4 regions of the Streptomyces africanus genome follow, and region 1 is predicted to be linked to each of the others. Evidence: riboswitches for the same ligand, from Rfam matches in the RefSeq annotation. Region 1 holds a riboswitch; each other region holds the start of a gene.
What was found. Region 1 has a riboswitch for cobalamin ahead of QF034_RS05835 (ABC transporter substrate-binding protein). Riboswitches for the same ligand answer to the same signal wherever they lie in the genome.

Region 2: linked by a shared signal. The riboswitch ahead of QF034_RS08830 (cobalamin biosynthesis protein) and the one ahead of QF034_RS05835 (ABC transporter substrate-binding protein) in region 1 are both predicted to bind cobalamin.
Region 3: linked by a shared signal. The riboswitch ahead of QF034_RS03025 (energy-coupling factor ABC transporter permease) and the one ahead of QF034_RS05835 (ABC transporter substrate-binding protein) in region 1 are both predicted to bind cobalamin.
Region 4: linked by a shared signal. The riboswitch ahead of QF034_RS27330 (ribonucleoside-diphosphate reductase subunit alpha) and the one ahead of QF034_RS05835 (ABC transporter substrate-binding protein) in region 1 are both predicted to bind cobalamin.

The regions. Positions count from the first base shown of each region.
Region 1 covers NZ_JAUSYP010000001.1:1,231,371-1,239,079, forward strand. The annotation lists gene QF034_RS05820 (ICP22 family protein) at 1-772, opposite strand, end outside; gene QF034_RS05825 (ABC transporter ATP-binding protein) at 1,067-1,846, opposite strand; gene QF034_RS05830 (FecCD family ABC transporter permease) at 1,867-2,880, opposite strand; gene QF034_RS05835 (ABC transporter substrate-binding protein) at 2,877-3,899, opposite strand; cobalamin riboswitch at 3,969-4,158, opposite strand; gene QF034_RS05840 (CoA-binding protein) at 4,250-4,678, shown strand; gene QF034_RS05845 (APC family permease) at 4,812-6,452, shown strand; gene QF034_RS05850 (4-hydroxybenzoate 3-monooxygenase) at 6,492-7,709, shown strand, end outside.
Region 2 covers NZ_JAUSYP010000001.1:1,874,254-1,881,962, reverse strand. The annotation lists gene QF034_RS08835 (cobyric acid synthase) at 1-1,408, opposite strand, end outside; gene QF034_RS08830 (cobalamin biosynthesis protein) at 1,405-2,346, opposite strand; cobalamin riboswitch at 2,448-2,586, opposite strand; gene QF034_RS08825 (hypothetical protein) at 2,728-2,949, opposite strand; gene QF034_RS08820 (inorganic phosphate transporter) at 2,984-4,234, opposite strand; gene QF034_RS08815 (class II aldolase/adducin family protein) at 4,483-5,214, shown strand; gene QF034_RS08810 (alpha/beta hydrolase) at 5,307-6,434, shown strand; gene QF034_RS08805 (hypothetical protein) at 6,660-7,709, shown strand, end outside.
Region 3 covers NZ_JAUSYP010000001.1:588,050-595,758, reverse strand. The annotation lists gene QF034_RS03045 (FAD-dependent monooxygenase) at 56-1,213, shown strand; gene QF034_RS03040 (energy-coupling factor ABC transporter ATP-binding protein) at 1,306-2,160, opposite strand; gene cbiQ (cobalt ECF transporter T component CbiQ) at 2,157-2,906, opposite strand; gene QF034_RS03030 (energy-coupling factor ABC transporter substrate-binding protein) at 2,912-3,286, opposite strand; gene QF034_RS03025 (energy-coupling factor ABC transporter permease) at 3,283-3,984, opposite strand; cobalamin riboswitch at 4,015-4,375, opposite strand; gene QF034_RS03020 (serine/threonine-protein kinase) at 4,466-5,878, opposite strand; gene QF034_RS03015 (MDR family MFS transporter) at 6,530-7,709, opposite strand, start outside.
Region 4 covers NZ_JAUSYP010000001.1:5,859,716-5,867,424, reverse strand. The annotation lists gene QF034_RS27350 (GntR family transcriptional regulator) at 1-581, shown strand, start outside; gene QF034_RS27345 (DUF3311 domain-containing protein) at 726-992, shown strand; gene mctP (monocarboxylate uptake permease MctP) at 989-2,617, shown strand; gene QF034_RS27335 (GNAT family N-acetyltransferase) at 2,690-3,196, shown strand; cobalamin riboswitch at 3,249-3,373, shown strand; gene QF034_RS27330 (ribonucleoside-diphosphate reductase subunit alpha) at 3,498-5,855, shown strand; gene QF034_RS27325 (ribonucleotide-diphosphate reductase subunit beta) at 5,912-6,916, shown strand; gene QF034_RS27320 (GlxA family transcriptional regulator) at 7,165-7,709, shown strand, end outside.

The sequences.
Region 1 (7,709 bases):
CGGCACCGCGCCACCGGGCGAGCGTGGCCTCGGCCTCCCTGAGGACGTCCGCCTCCAGCCGGACGGGGGCCTTGTGGTGCCGCGTGAACAGGGCGAGGCGCAGGACGGCGGGGTCGACACCGCCCAGCGGGCCGGATCCCACCGACTGGCCGCGCGACGGGTCCGACGTCGCCGACTCACCGGCCGGCAGGCCCGGCTCGGCCGACCGGCCACTCGGCGGGTTCGGCATCGCCGACTCACCGGCCGACGGGTCCGGCCCGGCCGACCGGCCACTCGGCGGGTTCGGCATCGCCGACTCACCGGCCGACGGGTCCGGTTCGGCCGGCCGGCCGCTGGGCGGGCCTGGCTTCGCCGATTCGCCGACCGGCAGGCGCGATTCCGCCGACGCGCCGACCGACGTGGCCGGTCCGGTCGTCTCGACAGGCGCGACAGCGATCCGGACCCCGTCAGGCGTCTCCCCGCCCTCGGCGGCGACATGAACGACCTGGGCCTCGCCGAGTCCGGCGCTGACGTCGGGGCTGTCCTCGAAGGGGCGGATGCCGAGGGCCGTGGCGTCCGCGCGCAGCTCGGCCTGGCGGCGCCCGCCGGTCAGCAGGGCCCACACCGGTGTGCCGCCGAGCTCCAGCGCCCGCACGAGCAGATCCGCCACGAGCAGCACCCGCAGGTTGGTCAGGTCGGAGCCGGGCGCGTGTACTTCGACACGGGTCAGGCCCCGGCGGGCCGGAGCGGCGTCGACCGGCTCGCCGGTCCGGGCGTCGATGATGCGCAGCACGAGGCGAGCGTAGGCCGGGTGGGCGGGCGCACGCAGGCTTGTGCGGCTTTTTCCGGCCACCGTGGCGGGAACACCCCACCAATGGCGTGCCGGACGGACCAGGGCACCGGGGCGGGAACCACGCCTGGGGCGTGTCCGTAAAGTCCCGTCGTCCGCCCGGAGGGCGGGCCCAGCGGCGTCCGGTGCGTGCTCTGGGGGCCCGGTGCGGCGAGAGGGCGTGCAGGGCGTCGCGGGGCAGGCGGGACTTTGCGGACACGCCCCAGGGCCACCGTGGCGTGCATCGCCCCCGCCCGCTCAGCCCAGCGTCCCGAGGAACCGCACATGCGGCCGCTGCTCGGGGCCGTCACGGCTGACGGCGGCCCGTACGCCGTACACCTCGGCGATGAGTTCCTCCGTCAGGACATCGCCCGGGGCGCCGCCCGCCACGACCCGCCCCGCGCTCAGGACGACGACCTCGTCGCAGTACATCGCCGCGAGGTTGAGGTCGTGCAGGGCGACGACGGTGGTGACCGGCAGGCCCGTGACCAGGGAGAGCAGGTCGAGCTGGTGGTGGATGTCGAGGTGGTTGGTGGGCTCGTCCAGGAGGAGTTCGCGGGGTTCCTGGGCGAGCGCGCGGGCGATCTGCACCCGCTGGCGTTCGCCGCCCGAGAGGGTGTGCCAGGGCTGGTCGGCGCGTTCGGCGAGGCCGGTGCGCTGCAGGGCGTCGCGCACGGCCCGTTCGTCGTCTTGCGATGTCGGCGTCCAGGCGCGCCGGTGCGGCACGCGGCCCAGCCGTACGACGTCCACCACCGTCAACTCGACCTGTGTGTCGGCCTGCTGCTCGACCACGGCGAGCCGGCGGGCGACGGTGCGGCGGGGCAGGTCGCCCAGCGGGGTGCCGTCGAGGGTGACGACTCCGGCGGTCGGGGTGAGCAACCCGGCCAGCAGCCGCAGCAGGGTGGACTTGCCGGAGCCGTTGGGGCCGAGGACACCGACGGTGGAGCCGGTCTCGGGCGCGAGGACGACCCCGTCGAGGATGAGACGCCCGTCGGCACGGCGACCGACCCGGTCGGCCCGCAACCCGGCGCCGGACACCGCTGCTCCCGCCGCCCCGCTCACCGCACCCTCCGCGTCCGGTACAGCACGACCACGAACGCCGGAACCCCGATCAGTGACGTCACGACGCCCACCGGCACCTCCTGGGGATCCAGCACCGTACGGGCGAGGGTGTCGACCCACACCAGGAACACCGCTCCGGCGAGGGCCGTGACCGGCAGCAGCCGGACGTGCCCGGGGCCGGCCAGGGCCCGCGCGGCGTGCGGCAGGACCAGCCCGACGAAGCCGATCGCCCCGGCCGAACTGACCAGCGCGGCCGTGAGCAGGGCCGTGACGCACAGCAGCACCAGGCGGGTGCGGGCCACGGACACCCCGAGCGCGGCCGCCGCGTCCTGCCCGAAGGCGAAGGCGTCGAGGGTACGGGCGTACCACAGGCACACCACCAGCGTCACGGCCAGGACGGCCAGGCACAGCCACACATCGGTCCAGCCCGCGCCGCCGAGCGAGCCGAGGAGCCAGAACAGCACGCCCCGGGTCGTCTCGGCGTCGGCGGCGGTCATCACGACGAAGGAGGTGAGCGCGGAGAAGAGCTGCATGGCGGCGACGCCCGCGAGGACGACCCGGTCGGTGGTGCCGCCGAGGGTGTGGCTGAGCAGCAGCACCAGCGCGAAGGACACCAGGGCGCCGAGGAACGCGCCCGCGGACACCGAGACGGCACCGCCGCCCACGCCCAGGACGACGACCACGACCGCGCCGGTGGAGGCGCCGGAGGACACCCCGAGCACGAACGGGTCGGCGAGCGGGTTGCGCAGCAGCGACTGCATCACCGCCCCGCAGACGGCCAGTCCGGCCCCGCACACGGCCGCGAGCAGGGTGCGCGGCAGCCGCAGCTGCCAGACGATCCCGTCGCGGATCGGCGTCAGGTCGGCACTGCCGAGACCGAGATGGGCCGCGACGACGGACCAGACGTCCGCGACCCGGATGTCGGCCGGGCCGACGGTGATCGCCAGGGCCAGGGAGACCACCAGCAGCAAGGCGCCCGCGACACCGAGCGCGGGCCCGCGGACGGTCACTTCACGAGCCCGAACTCGCGCAGTTGGGCGGCGACCTGTTCCACGCCCTCGACCGTGCGGATGGTCGGGTTCATGGCCTGCCCGCTGAGCAGCACGTACCGCTTGTGCCTCACCGCGTCCATGTTCCGGGTCACGGGGTTGGACTCCAGGAAGGCGATCTTCCGCGCGGCCGACTCGGCGGTCTGCGACGTGCGGGTCAGGTCGCCGATGACGAGGACATCGGGGTCACGTTCGGCGACCGTCTCCCAGTTGGTCTGCGGCCACTCCTCGTGCGTGTCGTCGAAGACGTTCTTCGCGCCGAGGGCCCGGGTGATGATGCCGGGCGCCCCGCAACAGCCCGCCATGTAGGGCGACTCGGAGTTGGCGAACCAGTACAGGAGGGTGACGTCCGAGGCGTGGATGCCCTGCGTGGCCTTCGCCATGCGCCGCTGGAGGGAGGCCACGAGCTTGTCGCCCCGCTCCTTCACCCCGAACACGGTGGCCAGGTCGTGTACTTCGCCGTAGACGGTGTCGATGCCCAGCGCCTTGGCGCGCGCGCCGTCGCCGTCGCCGTCGCCGGAGTTGTCCTTGCCGGCGCAGTCCGACGGGGAGACGTACGTGGGGAGGCCGAGCTTCTCGAACTGCTCGCGGGTGGCGACGCCGCCCTTGCCGAGGGTGGAGACGAAGGAGGCGGCGACGAAGTCGGGGTCGGCGTCCAGGACCCGTTCGAAGGACGGGTTGTTGTCGGCGATGCGCGGCACCTTCGCGTTGGCCTTCGCCAGCCCCTTCATCACGGGGTCGGTCCAGGTGGCGGTGCCCGCGAGGCGATCGGCGAGGCCGAGCGAGAGCAGGATCTCGGTGGTGCCCTGGTTGAGGGAGACGGCGTGCTGCGGCGGGGCCTCGACGCGCACCTCGTGGCCGCAGTTGCCGAGCGTGACGGCGGCTTTCGTCGTGGTGGCCTTCGAGTCGCCGCAGCCGGCCAGGAGCAGGGAGCCGACCGCGAGCAGGACGGCGGCACGGGCGGGTCGGGCGAGGGGCACGGAAACCAGTCCTCAGTCGTCGAGGGCTCGATCGCGGAGCCCGGTCGTACGGTGCTCCCCCGCCGCGAACGGCCGCGGGGGCCGCCAGCAGGTCTTCGGACTCGGGTTCGTCCGGTGCGGAGCGCCTTCCCGGACGTCACACGCGCCGTCCAGTGGCCGAGGCCCCGCCCGTCCCCCTCACCGCTGCGCGTCAGTTCCGGATTCGCACCGGATTCCCTGACCCACGTACATGGGTTCGACTGGCCTCGGCAAGCTATCACGGCGAGCTCGGGGGAATCACCGCCCGCCCTGCGCCGTTGCATCCAGGGGAGTCCCCAGCAGCACTTACGCGACGTACGAGGAGGCCGCCGGTGTACGGCGACGAGGCAACGGTCCGCAGGATCCTCACCGAGCTCGGCGACACCTGGGCCGTGGTGGGCCTGTCGTCGAACCGGCAGCGCGCGGCGTACGGCGTCGCCGCCGTGCTCCAGCGCTTCGGCAAGCGCGTCGTGCCCGTGCATCCCAAGGCGGAGACGGTGCACGGCGAGCAGGGGTACGCGAGCCTGGCGGACATCCCCTTCGACGTGGACGTCGTGGACGTGTTCGTGAACAGCGATCTCGCCGGAGCCGTCGCGGACGAGGCGGTCGCGAAGGGAGCGCAGGCCGTGTGGTTCCAGCTCGGCGTCATCGACGAGGCGGCGTACGACCGGACCCGCGCCGCGGGCCTGGAGATGGTGATGGACCGCTGCCCGGCGATCGAGATCCCACGACTTCCTCATCACGGCGTACAGAATTCCTGAAGCGCTTTCCAGGAAATGCCCGGGCCGGGTCAAGGCTGCACAACTCGCCTTCTGCCGCCGGATGACCGATTCCTAATCTGAGGCCTCTTGCTCGCAGAACTCACGAGTTCTTTTATGAGAGGCCCCTTCATTCATGGTGAGCGTCGACCAGGCAGCAGCGGGGGTAAAGGGGGGTCCGGGCGGACTGCGCCGGGACGTCGGACTGATCGGGCTCATGTGGGCGTCGGTCGGTTCCATCATCGGCTCCGGGTGGCTGTACGGCGCCGAGAAGGCGGTCGTGGCGGCCGGGCCCGCGGCGATTCTGTCGTGGCTGATCGGCGCGGTCGGGATCGTGCTGCTGGCCCTGGTGCACGCGGAACTCGGCGGCATGTTCCCGGTCGCGGGCGGCACGGCACGTTATCCGCACTACGCGTTCGGCGGACTGGCCGGCATGTCCTTCGGCTGGTTCTCCTGGCTCCAGGCGGCGACCGTGGCACCGATCGAGGTCGAGGCCATGATCGGCTACGCCGGGCACTGGCACTGGGCGCAGGGTTTCCAGCACGCCAAGGACGGGACGCTGACGACCAGCGGGTTCGTCGTCGCCGTCCTCCTCATGGCCGTGTTCGTCGTGGTCAACTTCCTCGGTGTGCGGCTCCTGGCGCACACCAACAGCGCCGCCACCTGGTGGAAGGTGGCCGTGCCGCTGGCCGCGATCTTCATCATCGCGGCCGGCAACTTCCACCCGGGCAACTTCACCGAGCACGGCTTCGCCCCGTTCGGCGCCCACGGCGTGCTGAGCGCCGTGAGTTCCAGCGGCATCATCTTCGCCCTGCTGGGCTTCGAGCAGGCGATCCAGCTGGCGGGTGAGAGCCGCGACCCGGCCCGTGACCTGCCCCGCGCGACGCTCGGCTCGGTCGCCATCGGGGCCGGGATCTACGTCCTGCTCCAGATCGTCTTCATCGCGGCCCTGCCGCTGGCCTCGTTCGCGCACGGCTGGGCCAAGCTCGACTACCCCGGTATCAGCGGCCCCTGGGCGGGGCTGGCCACCCTGCTGGGGCTCGGCTGGCTGAGCGTGGTCCTGTACCTGGACGCGGTCGTCTCCCCCGGCGGCACCGGCCTGATCTACACCACCGCCACCTCCCGCGTCTCCTACGGCCTGGCCCGCAACGGCTACGCGCCGAAGATCTTCACGCGCACCGACGCGCGCGGCGTGCCGTGGTTCGGCCTGATCGTCTCCTTCGTGACCGGCGTGGTCTGCTTCCTGCCGTTCCCGAGCTGGCAGCAGCTGGTCGGCTTCATCACCTCGGCGAGCGTGCTGATGTACGCGGGCGCCCCGCTGGCGTACGGCGTCTTCGCCGACCGGCTGCCGCACCGGGCACGGCCCTACCGGCTGCCCGGCGGGAACGTCGTCTCCCCGCTGTCGTTCGTCGTGGCCGACCTCATCATCTACTGGTCGACGTGGGACACCCTGTGGCGGCTCGGTGTGGCCATCGTCCTCGGCTACGTCCTGCTCGGCGGATACGCCTGGTACGCCACCCGCAAGCAACTGCCCGACGCACCCCGGCTCGACTGGAGGGCCGCCCAGTGGCTGCCCGTCTACCTGCTGGGCATGGGCGTCATCTCCTGGCAGGGCGGCTTCGGCGGCCAGGGGCACATCGGACTGTGGTGGGACATGGCGGTCATCACGGTGTTCTCCCTGGGGATCTACTACTGGGCCCGGGCCTCGGCGTCCCGGCCGGAGGAGATCGAGCGGAGCATCGGGGGGGTGGCCGTCACCGAGGCGACCGTCCACTGACACCGCCCCCCGCGCGGCCGGGGCCTCCATAATGAGCGCATGACCCAAGCCTCCCCGCCTCCCGACTCCGGCGCCCCGCAACGCTTCCCAGTCGTTGTCGTGGGCGCCGGTCCCGCCGGGCTGACCGTCGGCAACATCCTGCGGGCCGCGGCCGTGGACTGCCTGGTGCTGGAGACCGAGACGCGGGAGTTCATAGAACAGCGGCCCCGGGCCGGAGTCATCGAGGAGTGGGCCGTACGGGGCCTGGAGAAGCGTGGCCTCGCGCGGAATCTGCTGGACCGCGCGGAGCTGCACTCCGCGTGCGAGTTCCGCTTCGACGGCGAGCGGTACCGGTTCCCCTACGCGGAGCTGACCGGCAGTCACCACTTCGTCTACCCGCAGCCGTTGCTGGTGACGGACCTGGTGCGCGAGTACGCCGACGTGCGCGGCGGACAGATCCGCTTCGGGGTCCGGGACGTGCGGGTGCACGACATCGACTCCGACCGGCCCTCGGTGTCGTACACCTGCCCGGAGACGGGTGAACACCGCATCGTCCACTGCGACTTCGTGGCCGGCTGCGACGGGGCGCGCGGGGTGACACGGGCCGCCCTGCCGCCGGAACAGGTGCGCATCGCGCGGCACGACTACGGCATCGGCTGGCTGGCCCTGCTCGCCGAGGCGCCGCCGTCCGCCGACGGCGTGCTGTTCGGCTGCCACGCCAAGGGGTTCGCCGGGCAGATGCCCCGCAGCCCGGAGGTGACCCGCTACTACCTCCAGTGCCCGCCGGGCGACGACCCGGAGAACTGGCCGCACGAGCGCGTCTGGGCGGAACTCCGGGAGCGGCTCGGCGCGTCCGGTGTGCCGCCGCTGACCGAGGGGCGGCTGATCGAGAAGCGTGTGCTGGACATGCACGACTACGTGGTCGAGCCGATGGTCTCCGGCCGGCTCTTCCTCGCCGGTGACGCGGCCCACCTGGTCGCCCCCATCGCCGCCAAGGGCATGAACCTCGCCCTGCACGACGCCTTCCTGCTCGGCGACGCCCTGGTGGCCCAGCTGACCAGCGGGGACGACAGCGGCCTCGGCGGCTACGCGCAGGCGTGCCTGCGGCGGGTGTGGGACTACCAGGAGTTCTCGCAGTGGCTGTCCGAGGTGTACCACGGCGCGGCGGCGGGCGACCCGTTCCGCGCGGGCACGACACTGGCCCGCCTGCGTCGCCTGTTCACCTCGCCCGCGGCCGCCGCGGCCTTCGCCGAGCAGTACCTCGGGACGGCCGCGCGG
Region 2 (7,709 bases), 640 kb from region 1:
CGAGCCGGTCGAGCTGCTCCTCGCGCAGCGCGGCGAACGAGGTGCCGGGCGCGGGCACGAAGCGGCGCCCCGCGGCGGCCGCCACCTCGCGCAGGAAGGCCCGCCGGAACCCGTCCGACTCCAGCGAGCCGTGCCAGTGCGTGCCCCAGGTCTGGCCGACCCGGCAGCCGTCCAAAAAGGCGGAGCCGCCCTGGACGTCGGCGACCCCGTGGTGGATCTCGTACCCCTCGACGCGCTCCCCGAGGGCCTCGCCCTCCGGCCGGGTGAGGGTCTTCTCGCGGGCGAACCGCACCCGCACGGGCAGGACCCCGAGCCCCTCGACATGGCCCCGGCGGCTCTCCACGTCGTCCTCGATGTGCTCGCCGAGGATCTGGAAACCGCCGCAGATCCCGAGGACGGGCCGGTGCTCGGCGGCCCTGCGGACCAGGGCCTCGGCGAGCCCCCGCTCGCGCAGCCACTCCAGCGCACGGACGGTCCCGCGGGTCCCGGGCACGATGACGAGGTCGGCGTCGGCGAGTTCCTCCGGCCGGTCCACGAACCGCACGACGACACCGGGTTCGGCGGCCAGCGCGTCGACGTCCGTGAAGTTGGACATCAGCGGAACGGCGCACACGGCGACGCGCAGCACGTCCTCGCCGACCGGCGGGGCGACGACGGACTCACGGACCGTCCCCCGCAGGGAGACGCGCAGCCCGTCCTCCTCGTCGATCCCCAGCCCGTGCCGGAAGGGCAGGACGCCGTACGTACGCCGCCCGGTGAGGCCCTGGAGCATGTCGAGACCCGGCTCCAGCAGGGAGACGTCCCCCCGGAACTTGTTGACGAGGAACCCGGCGACGCACTCCTGGTCCTCGCGCGACAGCAGCGCCACGGTTCCGAAGAACGAGGCGAAGACACCGCCCCGGTCGATGTCGCCGACGACGAGCACGGGGAGCCCGGCGTTGCGGGCGATCCCCATGTTGACGATGTCGGTCCGCCGCAGATTGATCTCGGCGGGACTGCCCGCCCCCTCACAGATCACCGCGTCATACGTGCCCCGCAACTGCTCCAGACAGTCCAGCACGGTCCCGAGCAGTTGCTGCTGCCGTCCGCCGTGGTACCCGCGTGCGCTGAGCTCCCCGACCGGTTTGCCCAGCAGCACGACCTGGCTGCTGCTCTCGCCGCCGGGCTTGAGCAGCACCGGGTTCATCAGCGCGGTCGGCTCGACGCGGCAGGCCTGCGCCTGCATGGCCTGCGCCCGCCCGATCTCGGCCCCTTCCTTCGTCACGAAGGAGTTGAGGGACATGTTCTGCGCCTTGAAGGGCGCGACCTTGACGCCCTGCCGCACCAGCCACCGGCAGATCCCGGCGGTCACGACGCTCTTGCCGGCGTCGGAGGTGGTACCGGCGACGAGAAGCCCACCGCCCGTCATGACGTACGCCCTTTCGCGATACGGCGCGCGGCGACACAGACGCCGAGCGCGAGCCAGCCGACCCGCCTGGACAGCCGTACGGCCCGTTCGATGTCCCGGGTGGCGACGGGGCGCCCGGCGCCGTTGAGCACGGGCCGGTGCTCGACGCGCCCGCCGTACGACAGGGTCCCGCCCAGCCGCACCCCGAGCGCCCCCGCGAACGAGGCCTCCACGGGCCCGGCGTTGGGGCTCGGATGCCGGTCGGCATCGGCACGCCAGGCGTGCACCGCTCCCCGTGGATCGTCTCCCGCCAGGGCCGCGAGCACGGCGGTCAGCCGGGCCCCCGGCCAGCCCGCGAGATCGTCCAGCCGTGCGGAGGCCCACCCGTAGCGCCGGTAGCGGGCCGACTTGTGCCCGACCATGGCGTCGAGGGTGTTGACGGCCCGGAACCCGAGGAGCCCCGGCACACCGCCGATGGCCCCCCACACGAGCGTGCCCACGACCGCGTCGGAGGTGTTCTCGGCGACGGACTCGACCACGGCCCGGGCGATCCCGTCGGCGTCGAGCGTCTGCGGATCCCGCCCGCACAGATGCGGCAGCCGCGCCCGGGCCCCTTCGACGTCCCCCGCCTCCAGGGCACCCCCGATGGCCTGCGCCTCCCGCGCGAGCGAAGTCCCCCCGACCACGGCCCAGGTGGCGGCAGCCGTCAGCGCGACGGACGCGACGGCGGAGTCCCTCACGGCACGCGAGGCGACGCCCCCGAGCGCGACGGCGCCTCCGGCGCACACCGCGGTGTGCAGCGCGCCCCACCCGCGGTGGTCCCGCCACAACACCCGTTCCACGGCCCCCGCGGCCCGCCCGAACACGGCGACCGGATGTCCTCGGCGGGGATCGCCGAGCAGCAGGTCACCGATCAGACCGGCGGCGGCGCCGTACGCGAAGACGCGACCGGCACCCATGGGCTCAGCCGGCCGCGGGGGCGGGCAGGGGTGGGGTACTGAACCTCGATCGGCAGCCGCGCATGGCGATATGTCCTCACTCAGGGTGTCCACGCCCTGGTTCGACTAGACCGGCGGTGAGAGTTCCTGGCTCCCGGGGATTGCTACCCCGGTGACAGTGGCGGGACCGCGCCGGACTTCCACCGGCTTCCTCTCCTGCCGCCGTACTGGCCCCGGCAGTCCACCACGGCCGGGATCAGCCGTCAACTTGCCGTTGACCTGCGTGGGGAGAGTGTGCAGAAGCCCACACCGGCGCCCCGACGCCGACTTGGCGCCCCCGCCACACGACAACCGGGCGGCACAGGACCGAAGTCCCGTACCGCCCGGCAGAAGTGACCGTGATCAGGCCACGATCAGATAGATCCCGTATCCCACAGCCGCCGCACACGCCGCGAAGCACGCGTAGGCGCCCGTCACCGCGAGTCCCGCGGTCCCGCCCTCGGCGGCCGCCCGCTCGCGGCGGGACAGGCCGGTGATGCCGAGGGTGAACAGGCCCACGAGGGCCACGGTGACCACGAGGCTGACGCCGAAGACGGAGCCGAGGGCCGCCCAGTCGATTTTCATGGCAGAGGTTCTCCTTGTAACCGAGTGGGCGGGATCAGACCGGGGTGGTCGTGGTGGAGGGCCGGCGTTCGACCGGGGCCGGCGCCGGGATCGTGGCGCTCGGCTCGTCCGTGGCCGTGCCACCCGCCGGCGGCGGTGTCACCGCGGCCATCGCCGTGGTCACCACACCGGCCGGCTCCGCCTCGTCGGCGTCGTTGACGTTGGTGTGGTCGACGACCTCACGCCGCGAGAGCTTCCAGATCGCCGCGCTGGAGGCGACGAGGAAGACGGCCACGACCGCGGTGCCCCAGCTGCCGAAGCCGGTGACGTACTCGGCGAGCGCGCCCACCAGGGCCGCCGCCGGCAGCGTCAGGCCCCACGCGACGAACATCCGCGTCGCCGTCGACCAGCGGACGACGCCGCCCTTGCGGCCGAGTCCCGCGCCCATCACCGAGCCGGACACGGAGTGGGTGGTGGAGAGGGAGAAGCCGATGTGCGAGGAGGCCAGGATGACCGTGGCGGCGCTGGTCTGGGCGGCGAAGCCCTGCTGCGGCCGGAGGTCGGTCAGGCCCTTGCCCATGGTGCGGATGATGCGCCAGCCGCCGAGGTACGTGCCGAGCGCGATGGCGAGACCCGCCGAGAGGATGACCCAGGTGGGCGGGTCGGAGTCGGGGGCGACGGCGCCGCCGGCCACCAGGGCGAGGGTGATGACACCCATCGTCTTCTGGGCGTCGTTGGTGCCGTGGGCCAGGGAGACCAGGCCCGCGGAGGCGATCTGGCCGGCCCGGTAGCCCTTCTCGGAGGCCTTGCCGTCGGCCTTCTTGCCGAGGGAGTACGTCAGCCGGGTGGCGAGCAGTGCCGCGACGCCCGCGACCAGCGGGGCGGCGATTGCCGGGATCAGCACCTTGGTGACCAGGACGTCACCGTGCACCGCGCCGACGCCCGCCGAGGCGATCGTGGCGCCGATCAGGCCGCCCATCAGGGCGTGCGAGGAACTGGACGGCAGGCCGACCAGCCAGGTCACCAGGTTCCAGAGGATCGCGCCGACCAGGGCGGCGAAGATGACCTCGGGACGGATGCCGGCCTCGTCGACGAGGCCTTTGGAGATCGTGTTGGCGACTTCCACGGACAGGAAGGCGCCGACCAGGTTGAGGACGGCCGACATGGCGACGGCGACCTTGGGCCGCATGGCGCCCGTGGAAATGGTCGTGGCCATCGCGTTCGCGGTGTCGTGGAAACCGTTCGTGAAATCGAACGCGAGTGCGGTTACCACCACAATCGCGAGGATCAGCGAGAAGCTTTCCATTTACCCAGGCAATCGTTCGAGGTCGTTGGCCAGTCGAACGTAGGTAACCCGAGTGAACGGAAGATGAACTGAGGGGGGCGCCGGGGTGTCTGCAATCGAGGGTTGCCGTTCCGTCCTGGGGGCGGGACCAGGTTCGTATACGCGTCAAGGGTATCTGTCCTGGTATGCGAATTTCCGTAGGCGCGACTTCCGGCCTGAAGTGGACCCGCCCGGCGGCGCGTTGAGGACCTGCCTGGCAGGATCGCCGCATGGCTGAGCAGCGAGGCGACGGACGAGGCGCCGGGGACGTCCGGGACGGCGGACAGGATGCGGGGGAGTCGCGGCGGAGGGGCGTGCGTCCCGAGGAGGCGCGCGCCTGGGAGGAGCTCGTCACGACGGCCCGCCGGACCGTCTCCGACGGGCTCGTCGTCGGCACGTCGGGGAACGTCTCGGTGCGCGTCGGGGACACGGTCCTGGTCACGCCGTCGGGCGTCCCCTACGACCGGCTGCAGCCGGACGACGTGACGGGAGTCGGCCTCGACGGCCGGCAGGTCCTCGGCGCGCTCGTCCCCACCAGCGAGCTGCCCATGCACCTCGCGGTCTACCGCACGACCGGCGCCCGTGCCGTCGTCCACACCCACGCCGTGCACGCGACGGCCGTCTCGACGCTCGTGAGCGAGCTGCCGCTGATCCACTACATGGCCGCCGCGCTCGGCGGACCCGTCCGGGTCGCCCCGTATGCCACGTACGGCACCGACGAGTTGGCCGAGAACATGCTCCACGCCCTCGCCGACCGCTCCGGCTGTCTCCTCCAGAACCACGGCACCGTCACCCACGGCGCGTCCCTCGACCAGGCCTACGACCGCACGGCCCAGCTGGAATGGATGTGCCGTCTGTGGCTGACCGCCACATCGGTCCCGGGGCTGTCCCCGAGCCTGCTGTCGGGCGAGCAGCTGGCGCAGGTCCAGGAGCAGCTACGGGGCTACGGCCAGCGCCGCTGACCTGCCGCCCCGGTCACCCCGCCGCTGTCTCCTCCTCACCCCGCCGCTGCCGCCCACTGGTCCGTCGCCCGGTCCGCCGGGACACTGGTGACGTGCGCACTGCCAGAGCGACGGCCGCTGCCGTCACCGCCCTGTTCGGAGTCGGTGCGGCCGCCGTGGCCGCCGGACGGTTCGCCAGTGACGCCGCGCTGAAGGCGACTCCCGGCAGGCCCCTGCCCACCGAACCCCGGCTCACCGTGCACGGCACCGCCGCGGGGCAGATCAGCCTCACCCGGGACCTGGCCGCCCTGCGGCCCGGCCGCTACGGCCTGTCCGGCGACGGCTCCCACGCGGTCGTCGGACCCGTCCTGGCCGACGCCTCGGACACCGCCGACACCGTCGTACGCCGCCTGGAGCGGGTCACGCACGGCACCCTGGAACCCGGCGACAAGGCCTGGCTCACCCCGAACCTGTACGTCGGCAACCCGAGTGCCGCCCTCGGCATCGAACACGCCGACATCGACATCCCCGGCGAACTCGGCGCCCTGCCCGCGTGGTTCGTGCCCGGCGCCCGGGACACCTGGGTGATCGCCGTGCACGGCCTCGGCACCACCCGGGAACTCGCCATGAACGTCATGGGGTTCCTGCACCGCAACCACTTCCCGGTGCTCGCCCTCTCCTACCGCGGCGACCTGGGCGCGCCCCGCCCGCCCCACGGCCTGAACCACCTCGGCGAGACCGAGTGGCGCGACCTCGACGCGGCGATCCGCCACGCCGTGCGCCACGGCGCCCGGCAGGTCGTCCTGCACGGCTGGTCCACCGGCGCCACCATGGCCCTGCGCGCCGCCGCGCACTCGGACCTGCGCGACCGCGTCTCCGGGCTCGTCCTGGACTCCCCGGTGCTCAGCTGGGAGACCACCCTGCGCGCCCTCGCCGCGGCCCGCCGCACCCCCCGCGTGCTGCTGCCCCTGGCGGTCCGCGCCGCCCAGGGCCGCACCGGTCTGTACGGCGACCGAGCCCCGGGCGCGTCCCCCGCCGCCGGGCTCCGGGTCCCGGCACTCGTCTTCCACGGACCGGACGACACGGTGGCTCCCTGGCAGCTCTCCCGCCGGCTCGCCGACGCCCGCCCCGACATGATCGCCTTCCGCACCGTCGGCAACGCGCCCCACAGTGCGATGTGGAACGCCGACCCGCAGGCCTACGAGGAAGCCCTGCGACGCTTCCTGACACCTCTCATGTGACCCCCTGGCCACGCGCACCCCCTGGTTCACGCCCCCTTCACCCTGTCGCAACCACCTCCCGGTCCCCCTTCCCCGCTGACCGGTCGTGATGATTCCGTTTAGCGTCGTACCACTGGCCTGTTTGCGGCCCTCGACCACTCATGGGACCCCGTGCGTTGGCCATCCCCGTCGCCCGCCGTGACATTCCGTTTGGGTTTTCGGACCGTCAACCGGAAGACTGCCCTCGTGACGTCCCGTATCCCGCGCGACTCCAGGCTTCGACTCGTCCGCCCGCGACCCCTGGCCGCCGCCCCCAGAGCGATGAACCAGCGGCGCTCGCGCCGCCCCGCACCGCGCCCCCCGGAGGGCACCCCGGCACCGGCGGAGCTGGCCGGAATGGCACGCTCAGGTCTGGCCGACGCGGCCCGCGTCGCCCGCTGGGCCGACACCGAGCTCGGCCCCGGCCGGGGCAGCGCCACCGCCGACGGCAAGGCCACCCTCTCCGCCGCGACCGCCGAACGGGCCGCCCACGAGCTGGGCCTGACCCCGGATCAGGTCAGAGCCGACTGGGACACCGCACGGCTCGCCGGTCTCGTCGAGGTGCACGGCGACAGCGCCCGCCCCGGCTGGCGGCTGCGCGCCTGGGACCGCGACGACAGTGCCGTCCTGCGGGGCTGGGTCGCCCTCTTCGACGCCTGGTCGCTCGCCTATCCGGAACCCGAGGACCACGAGCCCGCCGCCGTCGCCGAGGTCGTCTCGGCCATGCCGCAGGTGCTCTCGTTCCTCCAGCTGTCCGCCGGCCCCGTCCCCGTGGAGCAGCTCCTCGACCTGCTGGAGCAGCGCGTCACCGAGCTGCGCACCGCACGCTGCGAGATCCCCTACGGCCCGCAGCCCGAACCGCAGGCCGAACCGGCGCCCACCGACGCCCCCCTCGCCCCGCTCCTCGACTGGGCCCTGCGCGCCCTCGCCTCCGTCGGCGCCCTCACCTACGGCGACGGCCAGGCCACGCTCACGCCGCTCGGCAGCTGGGCCGTCTGGGTCAAACTGGAGCAGATCTGCGTCGCCGCGCAGAGCCCCGCCGGGAACATCGAGCAGGCGGCCGAGGACATGCTCCGCGGCTGCGCCCAGCTGCGCCCGAACGCGGCCCGCGCCGAGTACCGGGCCTGGCTCGCCGCCCGTCCCGTCGGCAGCGCCGTCACCGAACTCCTCGGCGCCGCCCGGGGCGAGGACGCCCTGCTGCGCGGCCTCGCCTTCGAGGCGCTGCGCGTGGTCGGCGCCCCAGCCGAGCCGGACGTC
Region 3 (7,709 bases), 640 kb from region 1:
CGATCCTTCTACATCTGTAGAAAGATCGTGGCGGGGCGGACGAGGGAGGGCCGGTATGGGTGGCAGCGCGGTCGTGGTGGGCGGAGGCATCGGCGGGCTGGCCGCCGCGCTCGGTCTGCGCCGGATCGGCTGGGAGGTGACGGTGGTCGAACGCGCCCCCGTCCTGGACGACGCGGGCGCCGGTATCTCCCTGCACGCCAACGGGATCCGCGCCCTGGACGTCCTCGGTGTCGGCGAGGCGGTGCGCGCGGCTGCGCGGCCCCAGTACACCGGGGGCACCCGGGCCCCCGGTGGCGGCTGGCTGGCCCGGATGGACGGGACCGCTCTCGAACGCGAACTGGGCACACCGATCGCAGGTATCCCGCGGGCCACGCTGCACGGCCTGCTGCGTGCGGCGTTGCCGTCCGGGTGCCTGCTGACCGGGGCCGAGGCGACGTCCGTCGACCGCTCCGACCCCAGCCGGGTGCGGATACCGCTCGGGGACACCGCTCTGGAGGCGGATCTGCTCGTGGCCGCCGACGGTGTGGGCAGCAGGCTGCGCGCCCAGCTGTTCCCCCAGCACCCCGGCCCGGCCTACAGCGGCTCGACCGTGCTGCGCGCCGTCACCGAGCGCCCGGTGGAGTTGGCCACCGACTTCGAGCTGACCTGGGGGAGGGGAGCCGAGTTCGGGCACATCGCGTTCGCCGACGGCCGGGCCGAGTGGCACGCAGTGCTCAACTCGCCGCCCGGGGTGCGGCACACGGACGCCCTCGACGCGATGCGCCGACGGTTCGGCACCTGGCACGATCCGATCCCTGCGCTGCTGGACGCGACCCGCCCCGACGCCGTCCTGCACCACGACATCCACGAACTGGTGACGCCCTTGCCGGCGTTCACCGCGGGCCGGATCGCGCTGCTCGGCGACGCCGCCCACGCCATGACCCCGAACCTCGGCCAGGGCGCCTGCCAGGCGCTGGAGGACGCGGCCGTGCTGGCCGCCGCACTCGCCACCGAGCCCACCGTCACATCGGCGCTGGCCCGTTACGACGCCGAGCGCCGCCCGCGCACCCAGTCCGTCGCACGCGCCGCCCGCCAGGCCGGCCGGATGGGGCAGCAACTGACCCACCCGCTGGCCGTCGCCGCGCGGAACACCGCTCTCCGTCTGGCCCCCTCCCGCGCGACCGTCCGCGCCATTCTGCGGCATGCCGACTGGACACCGCCGGTCCTGCGCTGACGACAGCGACGAAGACTCCCAAGTCTCCGGGCGCCCCCCAGTCTCCGGGCGCCCCTCAGTCTTCGGGCGGCCCTCAGTCTCCGGGTCGCCCCTCAGCCTCCCGGCGTGCCCAGCCGTCCGGCCGCGAGGGCGGCGAGTTCCGCGGGCGTCCGCGGCCCCGGCTCCGCGCCGGTCAACCACCCCTGCGCGCGCAGGAGTTCCGCCGCGGCGGCTCCCCACGGCAGTCGCAGCCCCGCCTCCCGGAGCAGATCGGTGCGGGCCAGTGCCTCGGGGGCGGGCCCGGTGCGGACCCCGGACGGGGTGAGGAGCGCCGCGTCGTCGGCCCAGCGCAGCGCGAGGTCGACGTCGTGGGTGGCCATCACCACCGTGGTGCCGGCCTCACGGAGTCCGTCGAGCGTGGTGAGGAGCCGTTCCTGGCCGTCGGGGTCGAGTCCGGCCGTCGGCTCGTCGAGGACGAGGACACGGGGCCGCATGGCGACCGCGCCCGCGATGGCGGTGCGTTTGCGCTGCCCGTAGGAGAGCAGATGGGTGGGCCGGTCGGCCAGGGCGGTGATGTCCAGGGCGACGAGTGCCTCCGCCACCCGCGCCCGCACCTGCGCGTCGTCCAGACCGAGGTTCAGCGGCCCGAACGACACGTCCTGCTCGACGGACGCCGCGAAGAGCTGGTCGTCCGGGTCCTGCACCACCAGCTGGACGGTCGTCCGCAGCCGGGTCAGGCCCTTGCGGTCGTACGTCACCGGCTGCCCCGCGACCGTCAACCGGCCCTCGCGGGGCCGCAGTCCGCCGCTGAGGAGCCGCATCAGCGTGGTCTTGCCGCTGCCGTTGCGGCCGAGCAGCGCGAGCGCGCGCCCCTCGCGGATCTCGAAGTCCAGGCCGCTGAGCACGGCCGGGCCGTCCTCGTAGGCGAAGGACGCGCCCCGCAGGGCGACGAGGGCGGGCTCGCTCATGTCAGCGGCCTTTCCAGTACGAAGGTGAGGACGGCCAGCGCCGCGAGGAGCACGCAACTGGCCGTCGTGAAGCGGACGGAGACACGGGCCTCGGGCACGAGGACGCGCAGGGTGCCGTCGTAGCCGCGCCCGGCGAGTCCGGACTGGAGGCGGACCGCCCGGTCGAAGGCCCGGACGAACGCGGTGGCGCCGAGTCCGCCCAGGGACCGCCAGGCGGCGGCCCGCGTGGTGTGCCCGAGCCGGGCGGCCTGGGCGTCACGGACCCGGCGCACGGAGTCCAGCAGCAGGAAGCTCATCCGGTACGTCACGAGCGCCACGTCGACGACCGGCGCGGGCACCCCGGCCCGGACCAGCCGCGGCAGCAGGTCGGACATGGGCGTGGTGAACGCGAACAGCAGCACACCCAGGGAGGCCGCCGAGGTGCGCAGCAGCAACTCCCCGGCCCGGACCGGCCCGTCACCGGTGAGGGAGACGAAGCCGCCCGGCCCGCCCACCTGCACGAGCAGCGTCAGCGCGCCGGTCACGCAGAAACCCAGCGGCACCCGGTAGGCCCGCCACAGCCGGCGCCCGGGCACGCCCGCCGGACCCAGCAGCACCACCAGGGCGGTCAGCAGCACCAGAGCCGCGCCCGGCCAGGGCGGCAGCGAGATCGCCAGCAGGGTCAGACCCAGGCCGAGGACGGCCTTGTCCACGGGATGGCGGCGGCGCCAGCGACTGCTGTGCGCCGCCGCGTCGATCGGCAGCACGCGGCTCAGGCCCCTTCGGCCGGGGACTTCTCGGCGGTACCGTCCGCCGCGTTCCCGGAGTCCGGCCCCCGCTCCCGCGCCCGCCGCTCACCCTGCCGCCTGCCCCGGCGCAGGCCGAAGTAGTAGGCGAGGACACCGGAGCCCAGGGCCGCCTGGAGGGAGAACAGCGCCGACTCGATCTCACCGGACGGCGGTTCGTACAGGGGGGAGAACCAGGGCTTGTAGTCCGGCTCGATCTCGGTGATCGCCGTCTCCGCTTCGCCGTCGGAGCCGGTGAACGGCTCCTTCTTGTGGTCGCCGAGGCCGAGCGCGAGCGGCAGCACGGCGAGCGCGGCCACGGCGAGCAGCAGCAGAAGGTTGATCTTCGTGTTCCTGCTCATCGGGCCACCTCCTCGGTCTCGCTCCGGGACTGCTTCCCGGCCACGAGCACACCCAGCCGGGTCAGTTCGCCCTTGCTGGACTGCACCAGCAGCCGCATCACGAGGACCGTCAGCAGTCCCTCGCTCACCGCGAGCGGGATCTGGGTGACGGCGAAGATGGAGCCGAACTTGCCGAGCGCGCCCAGGAACCCGCTGCCCGGGTCGGGGAACGCGAGCGCCAGCTGCACGCTGGTGACGCAGTAGGTGGACAGGTCGGCGACGAACGCGGCGGAGAACACGGCGACCATCAGCGGCACGTCGTAGCGGCGCAGCAGGCGGTACACCGCGTAGCCCGCCCAGGGGCCGACGATCGCCATGGAGAAGACGTTGGCGCCGAGCGTGGTCAGACCGCCGTGCGCGAGCAGCAGCGCCTGGAAGAGCAGGGTGATGGTGCCCAGCACCGCCATGACGGGCGGCCGGAACAGGATGGCGCCCAGGCCCGTGCCGGTGGGGTGGGAACAACTGCCGGTGACGGACGGCAGTTTCAGAGCGGACAGGACGAACGTGAAGGCACCGGAGGCACCGAGGAGCAGGGTGCTCTCGGGGTGCTCGCGCACTTCACGGGTGAGCGACCGGACCCCGTGGAGGACGAACGGCGCGGACGCGACGCCCCAGGCGGCCGCGTGCGCCGGCGGCAGGAAACCCTCGGCAATGTGCATGGCTCAGCAGACCCTCTCCAGCACCTCGTGGATGGTTGACGCGCCTTGGCCGGTCTCCTGGCTCACGGGTCCCACCGCCCGTACTCCGCCTTCCCGGGGCCGTGGGCCCTGGCGTCACATTCCCGTCGTCCGCCCGAAGGGCGGGCCGCGCGGCGTCTGGCGCATGCGATCGCAAGGCGCCGGAGCGCCCCCGTGGCGGAGCCACGTGGGCGATTCGGCAACGCGGCGAGCGTGCGTGCCAGACGTCGCGCGGCAGACGGGAATGCGACGCCAGGGCCCTAGGACCCAGTGGCCGCCCGTGAGGGCCGGAGCCGGACTTCCCGATCACAGTGGCGAGGGCCGCACCGGCATCACACCGGATTTCCCGTTCACCAAGGCGTGGTGACAGTAATGCCGGGATAAGGGCCATGACAAGCCAGCCGAGGGGGCGCGCGAGGGGGCGCGTGAAGGGGCGACCGCTCGCACACCGGCGCAGGAGGGCTCAGTCGTCCCCGTCGTCGCCCTCGTCCTCCCCACTGTCCCCGGACTGTGGAGGCTGTTCCTGCTGGGGCTTGTCAGCCTTCTCCGGCGAGCTGTTGCTCGTCTCCTGCGCCGGGCTCGTGGCGCCGGTCGTCGCTTCGGCGGGGGCCGGGGAAGCGGGTGCCGTGGTGGAGGGAGTGACATCGGCCACTGTGCCGGCCGTCGGCGTCGTGGCGGCCGCCGGGGCGGAGGCCAGGGGGTCGGCGGAGTCGGCCGAGTCGCCGGGCGAGGGGGCTGCCGGGCTGCTCGCGGACGGGGACACGTCGGGTTCCGTGCCCTCCGTCGCGGTGTCGTCGGGCGAGAACCACTGCATGCCGGCGAGCATCGCGGCGAGGAAGACGGCCGCCGCGGCCACCGCCGCGGCCGTCCTGCGGTGGTGGCCGAGACCGCCACGGGGCGCGGCGCGACGGGAACGCCCGCCCGAAGCGGTGCGGGACCCGGTGGGCAGCGCGTACGTGGCCGGGCTGCCAGTGCCGGTGCCGGTGCCGGTGTCGGCTGCCGTGTACGGCCCCGGCCCGGCGGGCGGCACCGGCGACGCCGCCTCCGGCAGCGGCTCGGGCAGCCCCCGCCACGCGCCGCCGGCGAACCACTCGGCGGCCTGCTGCGCCGTGGGCCGGTCCTCGGGCTGCTTGGCGAGCAGGGCGAGGAGGTAGCTCTCGAAGGCCGGCGGCAGACCGGCGACACCGAGTTCCCGGGGCGGTACGGGGGCGTTGTCGAGATGCTGGTGCAGGAGTGCGACGGCGGTGTCGGCCTGGAACGGCGGGCGGCCGCTGAGGAGCTGGTAGAGCACGCACCCCAGGGAGTACGTGTCGGAGGCGGGACCCGCGGGCCGGCCCAGGGCCCGTTCGGGCGCGAGGTAGAGGCCGGTGCCGACGATCTGGCCGGTCGCGGTGAGCGCGGCGCCCGGGTCGTCGAGGAAACGCGCGATGCCGAAGTCGCCGATCTTCAGCGTGCCGCCCGCGTCCAGCAGGAGGTTGGCGGGTTTGACGTCGCGGTGCACGATGCCCTGCTCGTGCGCGGCGGCGAGTCCGGCGGCGGCCTGCGCGGCGAGCCGGGCCACCCGCTCGGCGGGGAGCGCGCCGGAGACGGACAGCACCCGGGCGAGGCTGTCGCCCTCGACCAGCTCCATCACCAGGTACAGGCGGTTGTCGTACTCGCCGAAGTCCAGGACCCCGACCACGTTGGGGTGGTTGAGACGCCCGGCCGTCCGGGCCTCCAGGCGGAACCGGGAGGTCGCCGTCGCGTCGGTGTCCTGAGGCAGCAGCAGCTTGACGGCCACCGCTCTGGCGAGCGTCTCGTCGTACGCACGCCAGACCTCTCCCATTCCGCCGCGCCCGATCTCAACGTCCAGCCGGTAGCGGCCCGCTAGCAGCACTCGTCCTCGTCCTATGCTCGTGGGAAGGTCCTCGCCGCGGGCCGTAACTCCCCGCGTCGGAGCGGGGATTGGTGGGGGGTGCCGCAGCCGACCCAGGATACTGGCGCTGCGTGACCACCGTTCCCCGGTGCGGTGCCGTGGACGGTACGGTCCAGGAAACCGGGGAGCGGAGCGGTGCCCCGCCGGGGTGATGGCGCGACGCACGTGGTTGCCCAGGCTGTCCCCGGCGCCTCGCCGGCCGCCGGATCGGGCCGCCGCTGTGCCTTCCCTCTCTTCTCTCCCTTCTCTACGTCTCGGCCTGTTCGCCGGGCAGCCGCGCGTCGGGCCCGTGCGTCTCCGTATGCCGCGGTCGGGGCTGCCGCGAGCCGGCCTCCTGCGTCTGCGCGTATGGTCGGGCTGCCGGGCAGCCGCGCGCCGGGCCGGTGCGTCTCCGTATGCCGCGGTCGGGCCGCCGCGAGCCGACCTCCTGCGTCTGCGCGTGTGGTCGGGCTGCCGGGCACCCGCCTCTCGCTGCCTGTGGTCGGCTGCCGCGCGTTCGCCGCCTGCGCCTTCGCCTGCGTCTGCGGTCGGCCTCTGCGCGCCCGGCCCTGTATCTCCGCCTGCCGTCAGGCCTCCCGCGCCCGTCCCTTGTGCCTGTGCCTGTGCCTGTCGTCAGGCCGCCAAGCCCGCCCCCTGCGCCCGCTCCTTCCGGCGCGGCAGCAGTGTCACCGCCAGGGCGGGGACGGCCGCGAGGAGGAGCCAGGGCACGGCGGGCGGGAGGCCCGCTTCGAGCAGGGAGCCGGTGGCCGCGCTGCCGGCGAGGACGATCAGGCCAGAGACGGACGACAGCGCACCCATGTAGAGGCCGATCCGGCCCTCCTCGGCGAGATCGGGCACCCAGGCGCGGGCGGCGGGCACGACCAGCATCTGTCCGACGGTGAGCAGCACGACGAACCCCGCGGCCGGCAGCAGCCCGGCGGTACCCGTCCAGCCGGCGGGGCGCGCCGCGGCCACCACCGCGAAACCGGACGCGATCAGCAGCAGCCCGGCGGTCATGGAGCGGCGCAGGTCGAGCCGGTCGCCCGCCCAGCGGGTCACCGGCAGTTGGGCGAACACCACCAGCACCGAGGACAGGGCGAACAGCCAGGACAGCGGCGCCTGGGAGCCCGCCGCGCGCTGCACCTCGTCGGGCAGGGCCAGATACAGCTGGTTGTAGGCGAGCAGGTACGTGCCGTACGCGCAGCACAGCGCCAGGAAGCGGCGGTTGCGCAGCAGCATGCGCGCCCCGCCCTTCTCCCGGGTCCGGACCCGGCCGGGGATGTGCTGCGGCATCAGCCACACGTGTCCGGCCAGGACGAGCACGAACACCGCGGCGCCCGCGAGGCACGCGGTGCGGAAGTCGACGGCGAGCAGCAGCGCGCCGAGCAGCGGTCCGACGAAGGCCCCGGCCTGGCCCGCCACGCTGAACAGGGCCAGGAGACGGGTGCGTGAGCCGTGTCCTTCCTCCTCCCAGACCACCGCCTGGCGGGCCACCTCGGACTCCACGGCGGGGGAGAACAGCGCGGCGGCGAAGCCGATCACCAGGACCGCCCCGATCACGGTCCAGCTCGCCTCCGCGTACCCGAGCCACGCGAACCCGGCGATCCGCAGCACGCAGCCCGCCAGCACGACCGGGCGCACGCCGTAGCGGTCGACGAGCGAGCCACCGACCACGAACAGGCCCTGCTGGCTGAAGGTGCGCAGCCCGAGCACGAAGCCGACCAGCCAGCCCGCCATGCCGATCGCGGTGCCGAGGTGCTCGGCGAGGAACGGCAGCACGGCGTAGAAGCCTACGTTGAAGGCTAGTTGGGTC
Region 4 (7,709 bases), 4.6 Mb from region 1:
GCCAGGCGCTCCAGGAGCTGGTCGTCGAGGGCCGGCTGGAGCGCATCCAGGGCAAGGGCACGTTCGTCGCCAAGCCGAAGGTCTCGCAGGCGCTGCAACTGACCTCGTACACCGAGGACATGCGCGCCCAGGGCCTCGAACCCACCTCGCAGCTCCTGGACATCGGCTACATCACCGCCGACGACCGCCTCGCCGGGCTGCTCGACATCACGACCGGCGGACGGGTGCTGCGCATCGAGCGGCTGCGCATGGCCAACGGCGAGCCCATGGCCATCGAGACGACCCACCTGAGCGCGAAGCGCTTCCCGGCCCTGCGCCGGTCCCTGGTGAAGTACACCTCGCTCTACACCGCGCTCGCCGAGGTCTACGACGTCCATCTCGCCGAGGCCGAGGAGACCATCGAGACCTCACTGGCCACCCCGCGCGAGGCCGGCCTGCTCGGCACGGACGTCGGCCTGCCGATGCTGATGCTCTCCCGTCACTCGCTGGACCGCGACGGACAGCCGGTGGAGTGGGTGCGGTCGGTGTACCGGGGGGACCGGTACAAGTTCGTGGCGCGTCTGAAGCGGCCCCAGGAGTAGTTCCCGCGCGGGACGGTGCGACGGCTGCTGAGCTCGGTTTCTTTTGGGTACCGCATTGCGGACGAGGGGTTCCGTTCCCGCCGCACCCTGACCTAGATTGCCTGCGCATTACACAGGTGATCACTGAGGGGACGGAGCCGCCTGATGTCGCAAGCACCGGAAGCCGGCAGAGGGGCGATGGTGACGCCGATGCGCGTCGTCATCGGCCTCTGCCTCATAGCGCCCTTCGTGGCCATGCTGTGGGTCGGCTCGTACGCCAAGACCGACCCGGCCTTCATCGGCATCCCGTTCTTCTACTGGTACCAGATGGCGTGGGTACTGATCTCCACCGCGCTGACGATGATCGCCTACAAGCTGTGGCAGCGTGACCAGCGCGCCCGCTCTGCCGCGAAGGGCGGTGCGTCGGAGTGAACGACGGCGTGAACGGCGTCGCACTCGCCGTCTTCATCTTCTTCTTCCTGGCCGTCACGGTCATGGGCTTCCTGGCCGCGCGCTGGCGCAAGGCCGAGAACGAGCACAGCCTGGACGAATGGGGCCTGGGCGGCCGCTCGTTCGGCACCTGGATCACCTGGTTCCTGCTCGGCGGCGACCTGTACACGGCGTACACCTTCGTCGCCGTGCCGGCGGCGATCTACGCGGCGGGCGCGGCCGGCTTCTTCGCGGTGCCCTACACGATCCTCGTCTACCCGCTCATCTTCACGTTCCTCCCCCGCCTGTGGTCGGTCTCGCACAAGCACGGGTACGTGACGACGTCCGACTTCGTGCGCGGCCGGTTCGGCTCCAAGGGCCTGTCGCTGGCGGTGGCCGTGACCGGCATCCTGGCCACGATGCCGTACATCGCGCTCCAACTGGTCGGCATCCAGGCCGTGCTGGACGTCATGGGCATCGGCGGCGGCGAGAACACCAACTGGTTCATCAAGGACCTGCCCCTGCTGATCGCCTTCGGCGTGCTGGCGGCGTACACGTACTCGTCGGGTCTGCGGGCGCCCGCGCTGATCGCCTTCGTGAAGGACACCCTGATCTACATCGTCATCGCGGTGGCGATCATCTACATCCCGATCAAGCTGGGCGGCTTCGACGACATCTTCGCCAAGGCGGGCGACGCGTTCAGCCAGACCAACCCGGCGACGGGCGCGCCGCGCGGTGCGCTCGCGCCGCCGGAGGCGGGGCAGTGGACGTACGCCACGCTGGCGCTGGGCTCCGCGCTGGCACTCTTCATGTACCCGCACTCGATCACGGCGACGCTGTCCTCGAAGAGCCGTGACGTGATCCGCCGCAACACCACGATCCTGCCGCTGTACTCGCTGATGCTGGGCCTGCTCGCGCTGCTCGGTTTCATGGCGATCGCGGCCGGGATCAAGGTGCAGAACGGGCAGCTGGCGATCCCGCAGCTGTTCGAGACCATGTTCCCGGACTGGTTCGCGGGCGTGGCCTTCGCGGCGATCGGCATCGGCGCCCTGGTCCCGGCGGCCATCATGTCCATCGCGGCCGCGAACCTCTTCACCCGCAACATCTACAAGGACTTCATCAAGCCCGACGCGACGCCCGCGCAGGAGACCAAGGTCTCCAAGCTGGTCTCGCTGCTGGTGAAGGTGGGCGCGCTGGCCTTCGTCCTCACCATGGACAAGACGGTCGCCATCAACTTCCAGCTCCTGGGCGGCATCTGGATCCTCCAGACCTTCCCGGCCCTGGTCGGCGGCCTGTTCACCCGCTGGTTCCACCGCTGGGCGCTGCTCGCGGGCTGGGCGGTCGGCATGGTCTACGGCACGGTCGCCGCGTACGGCGTCGCCTCGCCGACCCAGAAGCACTTCGGCGGCTCCTCCAAGGAGATCCCGGGCATCGGCGAGATCGGCTACATCGGCCTCACGGCGTTCGTCCTGAACGTCGTCGTCACCGTCGTCCTGACCTTCGTCCTGAAGGCCCTGAAGGCCCCCGACGGCATCGACGAGACCAAGCCGGAGGACTACACGGCGGACGCGGGCGACCCCGGCGTCCAGGTGGAGCTTCCGCCGGCGACGGCGGGCACCTCGCACTGAGTCGCAGGTGACAACGGGCCGTCGGTGAGAAACCGGCGGCCCGTTGTCATACCCGTCCCGCACACTCGGACCATGGACATCCTCATCCGGCGGTTGAAGCCCGCCGAATACGACGCCCTCGGCGAGATCACCGCCCAGGCCTACCTGACGGACGGCCTCCTCGACTTCGGGGAGAGCGACTGGTACCTCGGCGAACTCAGGGACGTGGCCAGGCGGGCCGCCGCCGCGGACGTCCTGGTGGCCACCCAAGGCGAACACCTCCTCGGTGGTGTCACCTTGGTGCCCTCCGGCGGCCCCATGGCCGACATCGCCCGCCCTGGGGAGGCCGAGATACGGATGCTCGCCGTCGCCCACGAGGCCCGCGGCCGCGGCGCCGGGGAGGCCCTGGTCCGCGCCTGCGTCGACCGCGCCCGTGCGACGGACGGCTGTGTCCGCGTCGTCCTGTCGACGCAGCGCACCATGCACTCCGCCCACCGCATCTACGAACGTCTCGGCTTCGTCCGTGTCCCGGAGCGCGACTGGAACCCGATTCCGGAGCTTCCCGACATCACTCTCCTCACCTACGAGTTGACGCTGTGAAACCGTCGCGACACTACATCTAGGGGTGCTTTCGCCGCCCGGCACAAGATGTATGCTCATGCTCGCTGTCGCCGCAGGGGAATCCGGTGCGAATCCGGAACTGTCCCGCAACGGTGTACTTGTGCGTGTTCGCGCACAGGATTCAGTCCGAGGACCTGCCGACAGCGCGCCCGGCCGCCCGGCCGGTGCGCCCTGACGTCCGGGCCTCGCGGAGTGGGCCGGTGGACGCGACGCCGCGTGCGCTCGCGTGCTGCCCCCTGCCCTGTGTGAGGCCCCCGTGCCGAGCGAGGGAGAGCCCCACGTGACCATCGCGCCAGCCGATCCGGTCTCAGCCGCCGAAAAAGAGCACGACGGTCCCGGTGCCGCGCTGCTGCGGACCCTGACCGAGCTGACCGCCGACCTGCCCGACGCCGACCCCGGCCGGGTCGCCGCCGCCGCGCTGCGCGGCCGGTCCGCGCGGGCCGACGAGTCGGAGTTGCGCGAGCTGGCGACGGAGGCGGCCGCCGGCCTCATCTCCGAGGATCCCGCCTACTCCCGGCTGGCCGCGCGCCTGCTGACGATCGGGATCCGCGCCGAGGCCGCCTCGCAGGGCGTCACCTGCTTCACCGAGTCCGTGGCGGTCGGGCACCGGGAGGGCCTCATCGCCGACCGGACCGCCGAGTTCGTACGCCTCCACGCCGCCCGTCTCGACGCCCTGATCGACACGGCCGCCGACGACCGCTTCGGCTACTTCGGCCTGCGCACGCTGCACAGCCGCTACCTGCTCCGGCACCCGATCACCCGCAAGGTGATCGAGACGCCCCAGCACTTCATGCTGCGCGTCGCCGCCGGTCTCGCCGAGGACGACACCCGCCGCTCCGTCGACGAAGTCGCCGCGCTCTACGGGCTGATGAGCCGTCTCGACTACCTCCCCTCCTCCCCCACCCTGTTCAACTCCGGCACGCGCCACCCCCAGATGTCGTCCTGCTACCTCCTCGACTCCCCCAAGGACGAGCTGGACTCCATCTACGACCGCTACCACCAGGTGGCGCGGCTGTCGAAGCACGCCGGCGGCATCGGCATCGCGTACTCCCGCATCCGTGCGCGCGGTTCGCTGATCCGCGGCACCAACGGCCACTCCAACGGCATCGTCCCGTTCCTGAAGACCCTCGACGCCTCGGTCGCCGCCGTGAACCAGGGCGGCCGCCGCAAGGGCGCCGCCGCGGTCTACCTGGAGACCTGGCACTCCGACATCGAGGAGTTCCTGGAGCTGCGCGACAACACCGGCGAGGACGCCCGCCGTACGCACAACCTGAACCTCGCGCACTGGGTGCCCGACGAGTTCATGCGGCGCGTGAACGCCGACGCGCCGTGGTCGCTGTTCTCCCCGTCGGACGTGCCCGAGCTGGTCGACCTGTGGGGCGAGGAGTTCGACGCCGCGTACCGGGCGGCCGAGGCGAAGGGCCTGGCGAAGAAGACTCTGCCCGCCCGCGAGCTGTACGGCCGCATGATGCGCACCCTCGCGCAGACCGGCAACGGCTGGATGACCTTCAAGGACGCCGCCAACCGCACCGCCAACCAGACGGCCGAGCCGGGCCACGTCGTCCACTCCTCCAACCTCTGCACGGAGATCCTGGAGGTCACCAGCGACGGCGAGACGGCGGTCTGCAACCTGGGGTCGGTCAACCTCGGCGCCCTCGTCGACCAGACCAGCGGGGACATCGACTGGGGGCGGCTGGACGAGACCGTCCGTACGGCCGTCACGTTCCTCGACCGGGTCGTGGACATCAACTTCTACCCGACCGAGCAGGCGGGCCGTTCCAACGCCAGGTGGCGTCCGGTCGGCCTCGGGGTCATGGGCCTGCAGGACGTCTTCTTCAAGCTGCGCCTGCCCTTCGACTCGCCGGAGGCCAAGCGGCTCTCCACCCGCATCGCCGAGCGGATCATGCTCGCCGCCTACGAGGCCTCGGCCGGTCTCGCCGAGCGCAACGGCCCGTTGCCGGCCTGGGAGAAGACCCGCACGGCGAAGGGCGTGCTCCACCCCGACCACTACGACGTGGAGCTGACCTGGCCGGAGCGCTGGGCGGCCCTGCGCGAGCGCGTCGCCGCGACCGGCATGCGCAACTCGCTGCTCCTGGCCATCGCGCCGACGGCCACGATCGCCTCCATCGCGGGCGTGTACGAGTGCGTCGAGCCGCAGGTGTCCAACCTGTTCAAGCGCGAGACGCTGTCCGGTGAGTTCCTCCAGGTCAACTCCTACCTGGTTCAGGAGCTGAAGCGGCTCGGCGTGTGGGACGCCCGTAGCCGGGAGGCCCTGCGCGAGGCGAACGGCTCGGTGCAGGACTTCGCCTGGATCCCCGAGGACGTACGCGCCCTCTACCGCACGGCGTGGGAGATCCCGCAGCGCGGCCTGATCGACATGGCGGCGGCCAGGACCCCGTTCCTGGACCAGTCCCAGTCCCTGAACCTCTTCATGGAGACGCCGACCATCGGCAAGCTCTCCTCGATGTACGCCTACGCCTGGAAGTCCGGGCTGAAGACCACGTACTACCTGCGTTCGCGCCCGGCGACCCGCATCGCCCGCGCGGCCCAGGCCACTGTCCCCGTGCAGACCACCCCGGACCCCGAAGCGGTCGCCTGCTCCCTGGAAAACCCCGAGTCCTGCGAGGCCTGCCAGTAATTCCCACCCGCCACCCGACCGCCACCCCTGGAGGACGGCGCTTCGCGCCGACTGTTATGACTCAGAACCTGCTCGACCCCGGCTTCGAGCTCACTCTGCGCCCCATGCGCTACCCGGACTTCTACGAGCGCTACCGGGACGCCATCAAGAACACCTGGACCGTGGAGGAGGTCGACCTCCACTCGGACGTCACCGACCTCGCCAAGCTCTCCCCCGCCGAGCAGCACCTGATCGGCCGGCTGGTCGCCTTCTTCGCCACGGGCGACTCGATCGTCGCGAACAACCTGGTGCTGACGCTGTACAAGCACATCAACTCCCCCGAGGCGCGGCTGTACCTGAGCCGGCAGCTCTTCGAGGAGGCCGTGCACGTCCAGTTCTATCTGACGCTGCTGGACACCTACCTCCCCGACCACGACGACCGGGCGGCGGCCTTCGCGGCCGTCGAGAACATCCCCTCCATCCGCGAGAAGGCCGGGTTCTGCTTCAAGTGGATGGACTCGGTCGACCAGCTCGACCGGCTTCAGACGCAGGCCGACCGCCGCCGCTTCCTGCTGAACCTGATCTGCTTCGCCGCGTGCATCGAAGGCCTGTTCTTCTACGGTGCCTTCGCCTACGTCTACTGGTTCCGCAGCCGTGGCCTGCTGCACGGCCTGGCCACCGGCACCAACTGGGTGTTCCGCGACGAGACGATGCACATGTCGTTCGCCTTCGACGTGGTCGACACCGTCCGCAAGGAGGAGCCGGAGCTGTTCGACGACCGGCTCCAGCAGGAGGTGACGGACATGCTCCGCGAGGCCGTCGAGGCCGAGCTGCAGTTCGCGCGCGACCTGTGCGGTGACGGCCTCCCGGGCATGAACACCGAGTCGATGCGGCAGTACCTGGAGTGCGTCGCCGACCAGCGGCTCACCCGCCTGGGCTTCGCTCCGGTGTACGGCTCCGAGAACCCCTTCTCCTTCATGGAGCTCCAGGGGGTTCAGGAGCTGACCAACTTCTTCGAGCGGCGGCCCTCCGCGTACCAGGTGGCGGTGGAGGGCACCGTCGACCTGGACGAGGACTTCTGAGCCCGCTCGTCCTCGCGGGCCTCCTGGGCCTCCCTGATCTGACGGTCGACGCGCCGGTCGCGGACGATACCGATCACTGACGGGAGGACCAGGAGGACCAGCATCCCGAGTACGAAGATCATTGCGATGAGTGTCTGTACCTGGTTCGTGTCCATGGACACCACTGTCGCGCCTAAGACTCCTTACCGTCAGTGGCAGTACTGCCGGAGACCCTCGAATTACTGCCACTGACGAGGCACACTGGAGGCATGCTCCAGAACGTGGCGGTCGTCCTCCTCGACGGCGTGAACCCCTTCGAACTCGGTGTGGTGTGCGAGGTCTTCGGCACCGACCGCAGCGACGACGGCCTGCCGGTCTACGACTTCGCGGTGGCCTCGGCCGAGGGCCCGGCCCTGCGCATGAACTCGGGCGTCTCACTACAGGTGGAGCACGGCCTGGAGCGGCTGGAGACGGCCGATCTGATCGCGGTGCCGGCCGGGCACAGCTACGCGTCCCGTGAGTTCCCGCCGGAGCTCCTGGACGCCCTGCGGCATGGGGTCGCCCGCGGCGCCCGGGTGCTCAGCGTCTGCTCCGGCGCCTTCGTGCTGGCCGCTGCCGGGCTGCTGGACGACCGCCGCTGCGCCGTGCACTGGAAGCATGCGGACGCCCTGGCCCGGCAGTACCCGCGGGCGGTCGTGGAGCCGGACGTGCTCTACGTCGACGAGGACCCGGTGATCACCTCCGCCGGCACGGCCGCCGGGATCGACGCCTGTCTCCACCTGGTGCGCAAGGAGCAGGGCTCCGAGGTCGCCAA